2 regions of the Lysobacter cavernae genome follow, and region 2 is predicted to be linked to the other one. Evidence: riboswitches for the same ligand, from Rfam matches in the RefSeq annotation. Region 2 holds a riboswitch; the other holds the start of a gene.

Region 1 (7,700 bases), on a different contig from region 2:
AATTCGGAGGCGAGCGCTCGCCGGTAGCGTGGCAACCGGCGCATGGCGGGTAGAACGCGGCGAACGGCCGCGCCGGGCCACGGCTTGGCGTGGGCGGTGCCGCGGCTTCGACCCGCGGCGGCGGTAGACGAACGGCGGGGTCGCAACAGTCGTCGGATCCGCTCATGCCCAGATGCGAAAACAACGCTGCGACCAGGCGTGGGCGGTCGAACGGCTGCGCCGCGAATGGCGATGCCGGGCCGGTGTCGTCCGACAGAGCTGCGATCGCGGCGCGCAGTGGTGCGAGATCGTCGATCACGGTGATGGTGGCGTCGGCGACCGTGCCGCCCGTGCCGTCGGGCCAGCGCAGCGTGATGCGGTCGATCACGGCGCCGTCGGCAAGGCGCGCGCGCAGGTCGCGATGCTGCAGACGCAACACCGTGCCTTCCGCGGCAAGCCCCGTGCCCGGCGCCACCGTGAGCTGGTGCAGCGGTGGATGGCCGACCACGGCAAGCCCATCGACCGTGCCGGCTTCGATGCGAGCGCCGCGTAGCAGGAGCCGGCCGCGCAGTTGCGCCGTGGCTGGCGTCTGTGCCTGATCGCAATCGAAGCGCAACGATGCCGTGGTCCGCTCAAGTGTGCAGCGCGCCACGTACTGCCGCTGCTGGCCGCCGCCGCGGTCGTGCAGGTGCCGGTCGAGCGCGATGATTTCCGCAGCCGAGAAGAAGCCGCCGAGCCCGGCGATAGTGCGCCGCGCCACGCTCGCTGCTTGTTGCTGAGGAGGCGATGCCACTGGCGGCGGCAGCGAAGCCGATGCATCCAGTCGCCAGACTTCCAGCGGCGGTCGCGGCAGCAGCGGCTCGAACCGCGCCGGCACGCCTGCCAGCACCGCGCCGGTCGGCTCGGTCGCCGTGCCCGGTGGCAGCGGATCGCGGTTGGCCAGGTCGGGATTCGGAATCGCCAGGCCGGCGGGCCAGCGCGCGCGCCATGCGCGCAGGAAGGCCGGAAGGAAGTCCACGCGCCAACGGGCGGCGCGCTCGTCGAAGCCACGTTCACCGCTAAGACGGTATTGCAGCGCGGCCAGCAGCGCCGCGCCACGGCAGCGTCGGCCTGCGGCATCGTTACCGCCGCAGCCGTCGCGCCACAACCGCTGCCAGACGCCGAACAGGTTGGCGCGATCGGTGGACGCGTCGATCGCGCCGGGGATATCGACGCCGCGCCGCACCGGCACGCCAAAGAAGGCGTCGCCATGGCGTTGCAAGGCGGCGGCGACGCGCGGGTTGGCATTGGTTTCGGCCCACACAGGCCGCGAGAAGATCGGCGCGAGGTTCTGGTGGCAGGCGGCGCAGACATCGCGGCGCGCGTAGCTGACCCGCGGGGTCGTCCCGGCGCGGTAATCGTGCACCAACTGGAATTCGAAGCGCCCCGCCGCCTCGTTGTAGCTGATCACCTCGATCAGCCCGGCCTGTTCCTGGTAGCCGAGGTACAGCCGATCCTTGAGCAGCGCATGCGCGGTGGTCGCGCGCGCGCCCTCGCCATCGACCGCGGCCACCACGCGCGGGTGCGCGAAGAAATCCGGCGATGCGGTCAAGCGCTGCAGCGAGCGGCCGAGCGGGATCAGCACCGCGCGCGAGCACGGCGCTGCCGCATCGCAACCGGCGCGCTCGTCGATTCGTCGCAGCAGCGCATCGAACGGGAACGGGATGTCCTGGACGTACCGCCCGTCCTGCTCATGGCGGGAGATGCTGTCGAACAGCGAGTGGCCAAGCGGCGGACGGTCGGGTCCGGTGCGCGCGGGATTCACTGCCCAGCGCGGCTGTGGCGGCTGCGGCGTTTCAGCCGTTGGCCGGCAGGCGGCGACGAGCAGCGCGAGCGCGGTGCCGACCAGTGCAGCCGTCATCGGCAACGGAACGTGGCGTCGCATCCTGGGCATCCGTACCGTCGGTCGTCATGCCACGTCCTGCGCCCTACTGCACTGACGCCAGCACCCGCTGCTGCGTGCCCGGCCAGCAGTCCTCGGCGACCTGTCCGGTCTTCGCGAACGCGGCCCCGTCGCGCTCGGCGATCGCCTTGTTGTAGAGAGTGAAGTCGAGCAGGAACACGCGGCCGAGGTAGGCGCGGCCGAGATAGAAACCCGGGCGTACCATGCGGATCTCGTCGCGTACCTGCAGGCCGTTGCGGCCGGCGAGGAAATCGGGCTTCTCGCGGTAGCCGGGGAGGGTGTCGGTGAAGGCGTAGTCGATGATGATCGACTCGCGGCGGCTGTCGAGCAGACTCTGCCCGCAGTACAGCCTGGCCGGGAACAGCAGCCATTGATCGCGGCCTTCGACGCTCGCCTTGGGAATGTCGCCGAGGTCGCTGCCGACCAGCGGCTGCAGCAGCCGCGTGTCCTCGATGCGGTTACGCAGCAGGCGCTGGTCGCGGTAGAACACCTTGCCCTTCCACAACGCGCGGCCCAGTTGCTCGAGCTTGATCGTCTTCCATTCGACGGCGAGCCCGGGCAGGCCGCCGACGATCTCCGCCAGGCGGCGGTCGCCGCTTTGGCCCTTCGGAAACAGCAGGTCGCCGTCGAACGCGCCATCGGGAATCGGGCCGGCACTGAGGCGTGCGTAGATCTGGTCGATCTGTTCCTGGTCAAAGCGCTGGATGTTGTCCGGCGTCAGCTTCTGCAGGTCGGCGACCGACAGCGGATGGCGGTGTTCGACCTCGGCGAAGTCCGGCTTGCTGGCATGGCTCTCGTCGTACTTCAGGAAGCCGATGTCGGGCTTGCGCTCGCAGCCGGCCAGCAGGATCAGGATGGCCAGCAGGGCGGGTTGCGAGACGCGGATGACAGAGCCAGGGTCCATGGTGTCCTCCTACAGCGTCGCCAGAAACGCGATCAATGCCTGCTTGTCGGCGTCCGGCAGGTCCTCGCCGAAGCGGTGGCCGTCGTTCTCGATGGCGTCGGTGCAGGTGCTGTAGACCTCGAACAGCTTCGGATGCCGACGCAGCGTCGGCACCAGCTGGCCCGGATCCTTCAGCAGCTGATCGGCGACCGTGCGCAGTTCGGCAAAGGCCGCGTCGCCTTCCTGGGGCCCCAGGCTCGTACGCAGTTTCTTCTGCAGCACCTGCGGGTGCAGGCGCAGGCTGACCAGGTCGCCGAGGAACTGCTTGTGCTGGAAATTGCCCAGCCGTCCCGCGCTGCTGCCCTTGGGCACGACGATGGTGAGCCCGGCGATCTGTTTCTCCTGGCCGTCCTCGACCAGGCGCAGGCCCGCCACCAGCGGCACGTCGAGGTCGAAGCGGGTGATCTTCGGCTCGCGCCGCGCCGGGTTCAGCATGGCCTGCATCGAGGCGACGTACAGCTTGAAGCGGCCGTCGACGCTGGGGTCGTAGGCCCAGCACACTGGCGCCTTGTCATCAGGCACCGGCTGCCCACGCGCGTCGACGTAGGCGTTGCGGTAGAAGAAGTTCTCGCGGTGCCTGGGCTGGCCGCACAGTTCCGGCCCCAGCGCGTTGTTGTGCATGAGCGGTGCGTGCGCCCACAGCGACAGCAACGAGATGTTGCGGTAGTAGCCGCGGCCGCCGTCGTGCGGCTCGCTGAGGCTCGGGTCCGGCGGTCGTGCGCGCAGTGTTTCCGAGCCGTATTCCTGCCAGATGTGGCCGGCCATGTGGTTGGAATGCAGCCCGCGGCAACGGTTGCTGCCGACTTCGGAGACGAAGGTCGTCATGTCGTTGCCGAGCCAGTCGGCGCGCAGGCCGGTCTTGGCATCGATCGCGCGGAAGTCGCGGTTGCGGAACGCGCCGCCGGCCGACTCCGGCACGCTTGAATGGCAGCGCGCGCAGTTGGCCGCGAACACCTCGTGGCCGCGCGTGACCGCACCGGTGCCGAAGTCCTTTTCGAGGTCGGTTACCAGGTCGTCGTGGCGGTAGCGCGCGCCCGGGTTGGCGGCCTTGCGCGCGGTCTCGCGCGCCGTGGCCAGGTCGGTGGCGTGTGTTTCGGACGAATGCAGGAAGGCGGCGATGTCGCCAAGCCGGTCCTCGATCGCGCGGAACGCCGGGCAGTCGCGGCGGCACTGGCCGATGTCGAATGGCGTCTGGCCGAAGTTGCGGCCCTGCGGATCGAGCTGGCGCAGGTCGGTGAGGTGGTTGAGCCAGCACTGCTCGGCGCAGGAGCCGATGTTGAAGTACACGCGCTGGATCGCCTCGTTGGCACCGATCGAATCTTCGCCGCCCTTGAGGATGTGGTGCACGGTTTCCTGCTGCGTGCCCTTGCGCCAGCACTTGCTGTCACGCCCCGGCTCGCACCAGCACGCGGCTTCGCCGTCCTTGCAACTGGCGACTTTGCGCCACTTGTCGACGACTTCGCCGGAGAAGGTCGGGCGCTGGTGCAGGTTGATGATCGCGTTGATCGTGCCCGGGTTGTTGATCTGGTCGTTGGGAATGGCCGAGGTGTCACTGGTGCCGGGCCGCGCATGCGCGAACATCTGGTACTCCAGCGAGTCGTGCGGCATGCCCGAGGCCAGCATCTCGGAGATGCGCAGGTACTGGTTGCCGATCGCGCCCTTGATGTTGGCCCAGGTCGGATTGGCCGGGTCCTTGGGCGGGTTGAGCGGGTCGAAGGCGATATGGCACGAGCCGCAGCTGGTGCCGATCAGGAACGGCGGCTCGATCGAGCCGTCGGCGAGGCGCCGCACGCGCGCATCGGCGGACTGGGGAGTGCTCGAGAGCGTGCGGCTGTAGCCCTCCCAACTGGCGAGCCGGCCATTGATCGCCAGCCAGCGCGCCTTGTCGAAGCGCGGGTTCGGGAATTTGCGGAACCCCAATGCGCCCGTCGAGGTGCCGAAGGCGAGGTCGCAGGCCGATTGGCGCGGGTCCTGGTCGCGGCGGTGCGGGTCGTCCGCTGCCATCGGCGCGTCGACGAAGTCGCAGGCCGGATCGCGGTAGCCCGGCTTGCCGACATGCGCGAGCAGTTGCGCATCGCCAGGACACCACTGGAACCCGTAGGTTTCGTCCAGGCTCCGGGCCGGGCAGCCGTTGCTGCCGGGCAGGCAGCAACCGGGGTCGTTGATCAGGCCCCAGGCGGCGAAGCGGTCGTCGCGGCGGTCGGCGCGCAGCACGCGGAACCAGTCGATCAGGATGCCGACGCGCTGCTGGAACACGTAGGTGTGGAAGCGCGAATTGCCGCCGGTGGCCTTGTACCAGATCTCGCGGCCGGCGCGTTCGGAGGCGGACAGGCCGGCTTCACCGGTGTAGAAGCCCGGCGCATCGCGTACTGGTGCGGTGCTGGCGACGGGCATTGCCGCGGTCGGCGCGGCGCTGGCGGTCGTGGCGGGAAGAGCTGTCGCCACCGTCGCGGTGTGTCGTGCGGAAACAACAGCTAGTACCCCCACGACAATCAGGACGCCCGCGGCGGCGATCCATGCGGTCCGTTTCATCGTTTCTCCTCCACACAGCCGAATGCATGCCGCACGCGGCCCGTTGGGCGTCACTGTGCAAACCAACGCCGTGGCAGAGGCCGAACGGCCATCGCCGCGGAAGAGCGCGCCGTGATGAAGCTGCTAAGATGCGCGAGCCTGAGGTGACCGCTGGCCTGGCCAGCGGTTGAAACGGGAATCCGGTGCGCTTTGGTCGTGCATGCACGGCCGGCAATTCCGGAGCTGCCCCCGCAACGGTAGGCGAGACAACGATCCGCATCACCGCCACTGTGCACACGCATGGGAAGGCGCGGACCGGAAGGCTGCAAGCCCTTTCACGGCTTGACCTTCACTCGCGAGCCCGGAGACCGGCCTTTGTGCGACCCGACACGCGGTGGGCGATGTCATGGGGCGCATGCCTGGCGCGTGTCGCATCCAGACCTCCTTCCGCCTGTCCTTAGCCATCGATTCCGCGCGGGCAGGCGCGGCCAAGGAGTGTTGTTCGTGAATTCGTACCGTTTGTCTTTCCGCCAATCCGCATTGGCGGCCGCGCTGTCGTTCGTCATCACCGCCCCGGCCTTGGCCGAAGGCGCCGCCACCGACCTCGACCAGGTTGTCGTCACCGCCACGCGCACCGCGCAGACCCAGGACCAGACCCTGGCCGCGATCACCGTGATCGATCGCAGCGAAATCGAACGCCTGCAGCCGAACTCGCTGCCCGACCTGCTGCGCGGCCGCGCCGGTATTTCGCTGGCCAACAACGGCGGTCCTGGCAAGGCGACCTCGCTGTTCCTGCGCGGCACCGAGTCCGACCACGTGCTGGTGCTGGTCGACGGCATCAAGATCGGCTCGGCCACCAGCGGCGGCGCGTCGCTGCAGGACATCCCGGTCGAGCAGATCGAACGCGTCGAGATCGTGCGCGGGCCGTTCTCCAGCCTGTACGGCTCCGAAGCGCTCGGCGGCGTGATCCAGATCTTCACCCGACAGCCGCAGGGTGCGTTCGCACCGACGCTCAGCGCCGGTATCGGCAGCTATGCCAGCCAGCGCCTGGCCGCCGGCGTCGCCGGTCGCGGCAATGGCAGCGTTGACGAGCGCGGGGGCTGGTACTCGGTCAATCTTGCCCACGAGAACATCGACGGCATCAACGCTTACCGCGGCACGCGCAATTTCGATCCGGACAAGGACGGCTACCGCAACAACTCGGCGACCGTGCAGGGCGGCTACCGCTTCAGCCCGCAATGGGACGCCGAAGCGCGCCTGTTCCGAGCCGAGGGCTACAACGAATACGACGGCAGCCTCAACAACGAGGCCGACACCGTGCAGCAGGTGCTCGGTGGCCGCGTGCGCTACACGCCGAGCGAACGCCTCAAGCTGACCGCCAGCCTGGGCAGCAGCGCCGACCTCAGCGAGAACTATCTCAACGGCGTGTACTCGTCCAACTTCGATACGCGCCGCGAGCTGGGTTCGCTGCAGGCCGACATCGGTGCCGGCACCGGTCTGCTCAGCTTCGGCTACGACTGGCAGCGCGACGAGGTCGACAGCAACACCCGCTATGCACGCGACCAGCGCATCAACCGCGGCCTGTTCGGCCAGTGGCAGCAGAGCTTCGGCGCGCAGTCGTTGCAGGCCAGCCTGCGTCGCGACGACGACAGCCAGTTCGGCGGCCAGACCACTGGCAGCGTGTTGTGGGGCTGGGACTTCACCGACGCACTGCGCCTGGGCGCCAGCTACGGCAGTGCGTTCAAGGCGCCGACCTTCAACGAGCTGTATTTCCCCGGTTACGGCAATCCCGAACTGCAGCCGGAGACCTCGAAGAGCTTCGAGCTGAGCCTGCGCGGCGAGCACGGCTGGTCGCTCAACGCGTTCGATACCAGGATCGACGACATGATTGCCTACGACGTGACCCTCGGCGATTTCGGCGGCCCCAACAACATCGACCGTGCCCGCATCCAGGGCTTCGAGGCGGCCGCCGATACCACGCTCGTCGGTTGGGACCTGCGCGCCAGCGCCACCTGGCTGGACCCGCGCAACGACGGCAACGACCGCAACCGCGACAACATCCTGCCGCGGCGCGCGCGCCAGAGCGGCCGTGTCGATGCCGACCGTCGTTTTGGCGATTTCAGCATCGGTGCCAGCGTGACCGGCGCCGGCGAGCGTTACGACAACCTGTCCAATACCACGCGCCTGGGCGGCTACGGCCTCACCGATCTGCGCGTGGGCTATGCGTTCAATACGGACTGGAACCTGCAGCTGGCCGCCAACAACGTGTTCGACAAGCAGTATGAAACCGCTGCGCTCTACAACCAGCCCGGCCGCAACTACCTG
Region 2 (7,700 bases):
TGCCGAGATCCTCGGCGCCGGTACCTTCGCCATGCGCGTATGGCTCAAGCCGGACCGGATGACCGCGCTCAAGGTCACCGCCAGCGACGTCGACGCCGCCTTGCGCAACAACAACGTGCTGTCCGCGCTGGGCTCGACCAAGGGCCAGATGGTGGCGATCGACCTCACCGCGCGCACCGACCTGCGCAACGCCGAGGAGTTCCGCCAGCTGGTGGTTCGCGAGCAGGACGGCGCGATCGTGCGCCTGGGCGACGTCGCCGACGTGGTGCTGGGCTCGGAACAGTACGGAACCTCGGTGCGCATCAACGGCGACGCGGCCACCTTCATGGGCATCTTCGTCTCGCCTGACGCAAATTCGCTGGACGTGATCCGCGACGTGCGCAAGGTCTGGGACAGCGAGATCATCCCGCAGTTGCCGCAGGGCATGAAGGGCACCATCCCCTACGACAGCACCGAGGCGATCCAGGACGCCATCGACGAGGTCATCCAGACCATCATCGAGGCGGTGATCATCGTGATCGTGGTGATCTACCTGTTCCTGGGCTCGCTGCGCAGCGTGATCATCCCGGCGGTGACGGTGCCGCTGTCGCTGGTCGGCACGTTGTTCCTGATGCTGCTGATGGGTTTCACCATCAACCTGCTGACGCTGCTGGCGATGGTGCTGGCGATCGGGATAGTGGTAGACGACGCGATCATCGTGCTGGAGAACGTGCACCGCCACATCGAGGAGGGCATGTCGCCCTATGACGCGGCGATCAAAGGCGCGCGCGAGCTGGCCTGGCCGGTGGTGGCGATGACCACCACGCTGGTGGCGGTGTACCTGCCGATCGGCTTCCAGGGCGGCCTCACCGGCGTGCTGTTCACCGAGTTCGCCTTCACCCTGGCCGGTTCGGTGCTGCTGTCGGGCGTGATCGCGCTGACCCTGTCACCGATGATGTGCGCCAAGCTGCTCAAGCCGCACACCCAGGGCGGCAAGGGCCGGCTGGAATCGTGGCTGGACGCGCGCTTCGACCGGCTGCGCCAGGGCTACCAGAACCGCCTGCACGGCGCGCTGGCGACCAAGGGCGTGATCGCGCTGTTCGGAGCGATCGTGTTCGTCTCCTGCGTGTTCCTGTACATGGGATCGCCGAAGGAGCCGGCACCGGCCGAGGACCAGGGCTTCATCTTCTCGATCGGCAGCGCCGACCCGGCGTCCACGCTCGACTACGTCGAGCGCTACACCGAGGAGATCACCCAGATCGCCAAGGGCGTGCCGGAAGTGGACAACTACTTCCTGTTCAACGGCGGCTTCGGCGGTGGCGGCGGCGCCAGCAACAGCGCCATGGCCGGCTTCGTGCTCAAGCCGTGGAGCGAACGCGAGCGATCGACCAAGCAGGTGCTGGAACAGGAGCTGCAACCGAAGATCGCCGAGGTCACCGGGCTCAACGTGTTCGCGCTGATCCCGCCGCCGCTGCCCAGCGCCGGCGGCGACGGCGGCGGCGAGTTCGTCATCGGCGGCATCGGCTCGCTGGAGCAGTTGCAGGAACTGGCCGACGCGATCCTCGCCAAGGCCTACGCGAGCAAGCGCTTCATCTTCCTCGACAAGGACCTGAAGATCGACAAGCCGCGCATCGAGGTGCAGATCGACCGCGACAAGGCGGCCACGCTCGGCATCGACATGCGCACGCTGGCCGCCGACATGACCGCGATGCTGTCGGGCGGCTATGCCAACCGCTTCGCCATGCAGAACCGCTCCTACCGGGTGATCCCGCAGGTGCAGCGCAGCGACCGCCTCAACGCCGAGCAGTTGGGCAACTACTACACCCGCACCCGCGACGGCGAGCTGATCCCGCTGTCGACCATCGTCACGCTCAAGGAAAGTGCGCAGCCGCAGACGCTCAAGCGCTTCCAGCAGCTCAACGCGGTCGGCATCAGCTTCGCGCCGCGCCCGGGCGTGAGCAAGGGCGAGGCGCTGACGATCCTGGAGAACGCGGCCAAGGAAGTGCTGCCGCAGGGCTACAGCGTCGACTACGCCGGCGAGTCGCGCCAGTTCAAGCAGGAAGGCGCGGCGATGCTGGTGACGATGGCGTTCGCGCTGATCATCATCTTCCTGGTGCTGTCGGCGCAGTTCGAGAGTTTCCGCGACGCGCTGATCATGCTGGTCACCGTGCCGATGGCGATCTGCGGCGCGCTGCTGGTGCTCAACGTGCTGGCCCTGCTGAGCAACATCCTGGGCTTCGCCGGGATCGAGGCCTTCCCCGGGATGAGCATCAACATCTACACCCAGGTCGGCCTGGTGACCCTGGTCGGCGTGATCTCCAAGCACGGCATCCTGATCGTGGAATTCGCCAACAAGCTGCAACTCGACCGTGGCCTGAGCAAGCGCGAGGCGATCGAGGAAGCCGCCGCGATCCGTCTGCGCCCGGTGCTGATGACCACCGCCGCGCTGGTGTTCGCGATGGTGCCGCTGCTGATCGCCACCGGCCCGGGTGCGGCCTCGCGCTTCTCGATGGGTGTGGTGATTGCCAGCGGCATGTTGATCGGCACGACGTTCACGCTGTTCGTGCTGCCGGCGTTCTACCTGTACATGGCGCGCGACCACAGTGCGCACCGGGCGCAGACCGGCGCGGCACTGCCACCGGCGACGCCGGCACCGCAGCATGGCTGAGGCCAGTCGATGCCGTGGCACAAAGGGCGCCCAAGGCGCCCTTTGTGTTTCTGCGGTCAGCGCCGCAGCGGCGTCAGGTCGAGCAATCCAGCCGGCGCGGCTGGCGTCGGTCCCGGCAGATACGGCAGGCGCCCCAGGCACGGCACCGGCAGGCGCGGCTGCAGCAACGCGAAGTACTCGTCGCGCTCGGCCAGGCCCGGGTCGACCTCGTTGCCGATCCAGCCGAGCAGGCGCACGCCGTCGGCCGCGATCGCGCGCGCGGTCAGGCGCGCATGGCTGATGCAGCCCAGTCGCAGCCCGACCACCAGCACCACCGGCAAGTCCAGCGCGCGCACCACATCGAGCTGGTCCAGTTGCGCCGACAGCGGTGCGGCCCAGCCGCCGACGCCCTCGACCACAACCGTGTCGGCCTGCGCCGCCAGCCGCCGGTAACCGGCTTCGATGCGGTCCAGTGCCAGCACCACGCCGGCGCGGTGCGCGGCGATCTCCGGCGCGGTCGCCTCCGGCAGCGCGTACGGGTTGACGTCGTCGTAGTCCGGCAGCGGATCGCTGGCGGCCTGCAGCGCGAGTGCGTCCTCGTTGCGCCAAGCACCGTCGACACGCCCGCAGCCGCTCGCCACCGGCTTCATCCCGACCGCACGCCCCCCGTGATCGCGCAGGGCGTGGACCAGGGCCACGCTGGCGATCGACTTGCCGACGCCGGTATCGGTTCCGGTGACGTAGACACCGGCTACAAGGGGGGCGTTCGCAGGCATCGGCGCATCGTAACAGCCGCCCGCAGCGCTGCTAGACTCGACCCGATGAGCTTCTCCGCCACCGCCCTCGCCGGCAGCAAGCCGGACCAGTACACGCAGTTGCTCGCGCAAGCGCGCGCGTTGCTGCACGGCGAACGCGACCGCGTCGCCAACGCCGCCAACCTGGCGGCGCTGGTCTATCACGCGTTGCCGGCACTGAACTGGGTCGGTTTCTATTTCTTCGACGGCCGCGAGCTGGTGGTCGGTCCGTTCCAGGGCCTGCCCGCGTGCGTGCGCATCGCGCTCGACAAGGGCGTGTGCGGCGCCGCGGCCTCGACCCGGCAGACCCAGCGCATCGCCGACGTGCACGCCTTCCCGGGGCATATCGCCTGCGACTCGGCTTCCAATTCCGAACTCGTCGTGCCGCTGGTCGCGGCCGACGGCGCATTGATCGGCGTGTTCGATCTCGACAGTCCGCAACTCGACCGCTTCGACGCCGACGATCAACACGGCCTCGAGGCGATCGCACTCGCCTTCGTGGAGTCGCTGGCATGAGCACTGACAAGCTGCGCAACATCGGCCCCAAATCCGCCGCCTGGCTGCGCCAGGTCGGCCTGCGCACGCACGAGGACCTGGCCGCGGTCGGCACGGTCGAGGCCTTCATGCGGGTCAAGCGCGCCGGCTTCAAGCCGACCTTGAACCTGCTCTACGCGATCGAAGGCGCGCTGCTCGACTGCCACTGGCAGGAGATCCCGGACGAGCGCCGCAGCGAGCTGATCCTCGCCGCCGACGCCGCCACCGCCCTGCTGCCGGCGCCGCGCAACCGCCCCGCCGCCGGACCGGTGCGGACCACCGTGCTGACCGAGGACACCGTGGCGATGCCGCCGCTGTTCGACGAGCCCGAGCGCGGCGACTGACACGCGCTTTTGGCCGCCGCCAGCGGATCGCGTAGACTGCGCGCGCTTCGAGGTGACCCGGCGGCGTCCTGCCGACGGGTTGAAACGGGAAGCCGGTGACGCCACGCCCAGCGTGGCCAGCCCGGCACTGCCCCCGCAACGGTAAGCGAGTCGAATCGCGGCACACGCCACTGTCTGGCAGCTCCTCCGGGAGCGGCCGGCCCTGAAACCAGGGCCGCACGGGAAGGCGCTGCGATCGGAGGTTGCCTCCACTCGCGAGTCCGGAGACCGGCCTCGGTGCACGACTGATTGCGATGCGGAGGGCGTCGCGGCGGCGACGTCGGCGTCCCGTGCGCCTGCAACGCAGCCCCGAGTTCTCCACGCGATTCCCCCTCGCCCGCGCGGCCCTGCCGTGCGCCGGAGAACCCCAGATGTCCCTGCGAATCCTGTCCCTCACCGCCGCCTGCGCGCTGGCCCTGCCCGCCGTCGCCCGGGCGCAGGACGCCACCGACCTCGACCAGGTCTTCGTCACCGCCAACCGCACCGCGATCAGCGCCAATGACGCGCTGACCCCGGTCGAGGTGATCGACCGCGAGCAGATCCAGCGCAGCCAGGCGCGTTCGCTGCCCGACCTGCTGCGCGGCCGCGCCGGCATCACCGCGTCCAACCAGGGCGGCCAGGGCAAGCTGACCACGCTGTTCCTGCGCGGCAGCGAGTCCGACCACGTGCTGGTGCTGGTCGACGGCATCCGCATCGGCTCGGCCACTTCCGGCCTGGCATCGTTCCAGGACCTGCCGGTGGAGATGATCGATCGCGTCGAGATCGTCCGTGGCCCGCGCTCGAGCCTGTACGGCGCCGACGCCATCGGCGGCGTGATCCAGGTGTTCACCCGCCGCGACCGGGGCGCGTTCGTGCCGCGCGTGCGCGTCGGCGGCGGCAGCAACGGCCTCACCGAATACGGCGTCGGCTTCGGCGGCAGCGGCGGCCGTGGCTGGTTCGGTGCCGACTACCAGTACCGCCACACCCAGGGCATCAACGCCTGCAACGGCTCCAGCACGCTGTTTGCCGGCTGCTTCACCGAGGAGCCCGACCGCGACGGCTACACCGCCAACGCGCTGTCGCTGCGTGGCGGTCTTGATTTCAACGAGCAGTGGAGCCTGCAGGGCCACACCCTGCGCAACGAAGGGGACAACGAGTTCGACGGCAGCTTCTACAACCGCTCCGAGACCGTGCAGCAGGTGATCGGCGGCACCCTGCGCTGGCGCCCGTCCGACCGCATCGACCTGCACCTGACCGCCGGCCGAAACGTCGACGCCTCGGACAACTTCGCCGACGAGTTGTACATCGACACCTTCAGCACCGACCGCGACAGCGCCACCTTGCAGGGCGACTTCGGCATCGGCCGCGATCAGCTGCTGAGCCTGGGTCTGGACTGGCTGCACGACCAGGTCGAAAGCACCACGCAGTACGACCGCACGCAGCGCGGCAACCAGGCCGCCTTCGTCCAGTACCAGGGCCGTTTTGAAGCAGGAACGCTTGGCGAGCAGTCGCTGGAAGCCAGCGTGCGCCGCGACGACAACGACCAGTTCGGCGGCCACACCACCGGCAGTGCCGCGTGGGGCCTCGGCTTCGCGCAGAACTGGCGCGTCACCGCCGGCTACGGCACGGCCTTCCGCGCGCCGACCTTCAACGAGTTGTACTTCCCGCCGTTCGGCGGCTTCGCCAGCAGCAACCCCCACCTGCGCCCGGAAGACTCGAAGACCTGGGAACTGGGCCTGGCCTACCAGGCCACCACGTTCACCGCGCACCTGGATGCCTTCGACACCGATGTCGACGACATGATCGCCTACGACGCCTCGATGGGCGTGCCCAACAACATCGACCATGCGCGCATGCGCGGCGCCGAACTGGGCATCGACACGCAAGTGCTGGGCTGGACCGCGCGTGGCGCCATCAGCTACCTCGATGCCGAGAACCGCTCGGGCGTCTATGCCGGCAATGAACTGGCGCGCCGTGCCCGCAACAGCGCGCGCGTGGACCTGGATCGCGCCTTCGGTACATTCCGCGTCGGCGTGACCGCCACCGGCGAAGGCGCACGCTTTGATGACGTCGCCAACACCCGCCGCATGGGCGGCTACGGCACGCTCGACCTGCGCGCCGAGTACGCCTTCACGCCGTCATTGAGCTTGCAGGCACGCGTAGCCAACGTCTTCGACCGCGACTACGAGACCGCCTCGTTCTACAACCAACCCGGGCGCGAGTGGTTCCTGACGCTGCGCTACGCGCCAGCGCAGTAAGCGATACGGCACCTGCCCGCCGTCGTGGATCACGGCGGCGGGTATGTTGCCGTCAGGTGCCCGTTCGCGCCCTGACACCGAGTCGCCGCGGCTCACTGGCGAAACACCACGGCCAGCAGGCCCATCACGCCGAGCAAACCGATCAGCGTCGCCAACACCGTCGCCGGCGACCACGGCATCGGGCCGTAATGGGCGCGCAACCGGCCCATGTTGCGGCGGTGGTCCCAGGTCGCAACGACCAGCGCGATGATGCCGCTGCCGATCATCACCATCGCGAAATGACGCGGCCCGAACAGGCCGGTATGCACGACCTTCTGGTCCTGCTGCAGGTACTGGAAGAACTTGTAGATGGTGAAACCAAACGAGATCAGCGACACCGCCGTGCGCACCCACGCCATCATCGTGCGCTCGTAGGCCATGCGCGTGCGGTCCAGCGCCAGCGCGGTCGAGTCCGGCAGAGCGGCCGGATTCATCTTGTCATTGCTCATGTCTCAATCCTTCCTTTTCGACGCAAGGCGCCCTGCCTGAAACGCCCCCATTGCAAGCGATCCTAGGTCGCAAGGGACGATTGCTCAAGCGCAAATTGCTTGAACAACATTCATGCAATATCCGTAGCAGCCGCACTCTCGCGCTGGCCATCCAGCACCGCCATCCGGGCATGCAACGCGCGTTCGACATTGCGCCATGCGTCGCTGCCCAGCAGCAGCCGCAATGGCGGCGAGGTCGAATCGGCACAGGCGATGATCGCCTGCGCCATCCGCTGCGGATCGCCGAGCCGTGGCAGGCGCCCCATCGCATGCAGGCGCAGCAGGTTGCCGACGCTGGTGCGCTGGTAATCGTCGATCTGCGTCTGCGCGGGCACGGAGCTTCGATCGAAAGCGGTCGCAATACGCCCCGGCTCGACGATGATCATCTGGATGCCGAGCGGTGCAACTTCTTGCGCCACGCTCTCGCAATATCCCTCGATGCCCCACTTCGCCGCCTGGTAGCAGCTCAGTGCGGGCAGGCTCATCTGTCCGTTCTCGCTCGACACCTGCACGATCCGGCCATGCCCCTGCCTGCGCAGGTGCGGCAGTGCGGCGCGGATCAGGTGGATGGGACCCAGCAGATTGACCGACAGGTGCGC

What was found. A riboswitch is a leader RNA that binds a small molecule or an ion and turns the genes downstream of it on or off. The one in region 2 is predicted to bind cobalamin.
Region 1: linked by a shared signal. The riboswitch ahead of btuB (TonB-dependent vitamin B12 receptor) and the one ahead of btuB (TonB-dependent vitamin B12 receptor) in region 2 are both predicted to bind cobalamin.

Annotation. Positions count from the first base shown of each region.
Region 1 covers NZ_JBHRXK010000004.1:356,277-363,976, forward strand. The annotation lists gene ACFOLC_RS11315 (hypothetical protein) at 1-1,903, opposite strand, end outside; gene ACFOLC_RS11320 (hypothetical protein) at 1,947-2,825, opposite strand; gene ACFOLC_RS11325 (hypothetical protein) at 2,835-5,396, opposite strand; cobalamin riboswitch at 5,521-5,766, shown strand; gene btuB (TonB-dependent vitamin B12 receptor) at 5,880-7,700, shown strand, end outside.
Region 2 covers NZ_JBHRXK010000002.1:113,451-121,150, forward strand. The annotation lists gene ACFOLC_RS04960 (efflux RND transporter permease subunit) at 1-2,647, shown strand, start outside; gene bioD (dethiobiotin synthase) at 2,704-3,402, opposite strand; gene ACFOLC_RS04970 (GAF domain-containing protein) at 3,448-3,936, shown strand; gene ACFOLC_RS04975 (TfoX/Sxy family protein) at 3,933-4,298, shown strand; cobalamin riboswitch at 4,332-4,588, shown strand; gene btuB (TonB-dependent vitamin B12 receptor) at 4,709-6,574, shown strand; gene ACFOLC_RS04985 (YidH family protein) at 6,667-7,062, opposite strand; gene ACFOLC_RS04990 (SDR family oxidoreductase) at 7,173-7,700, opposite strand, start outside.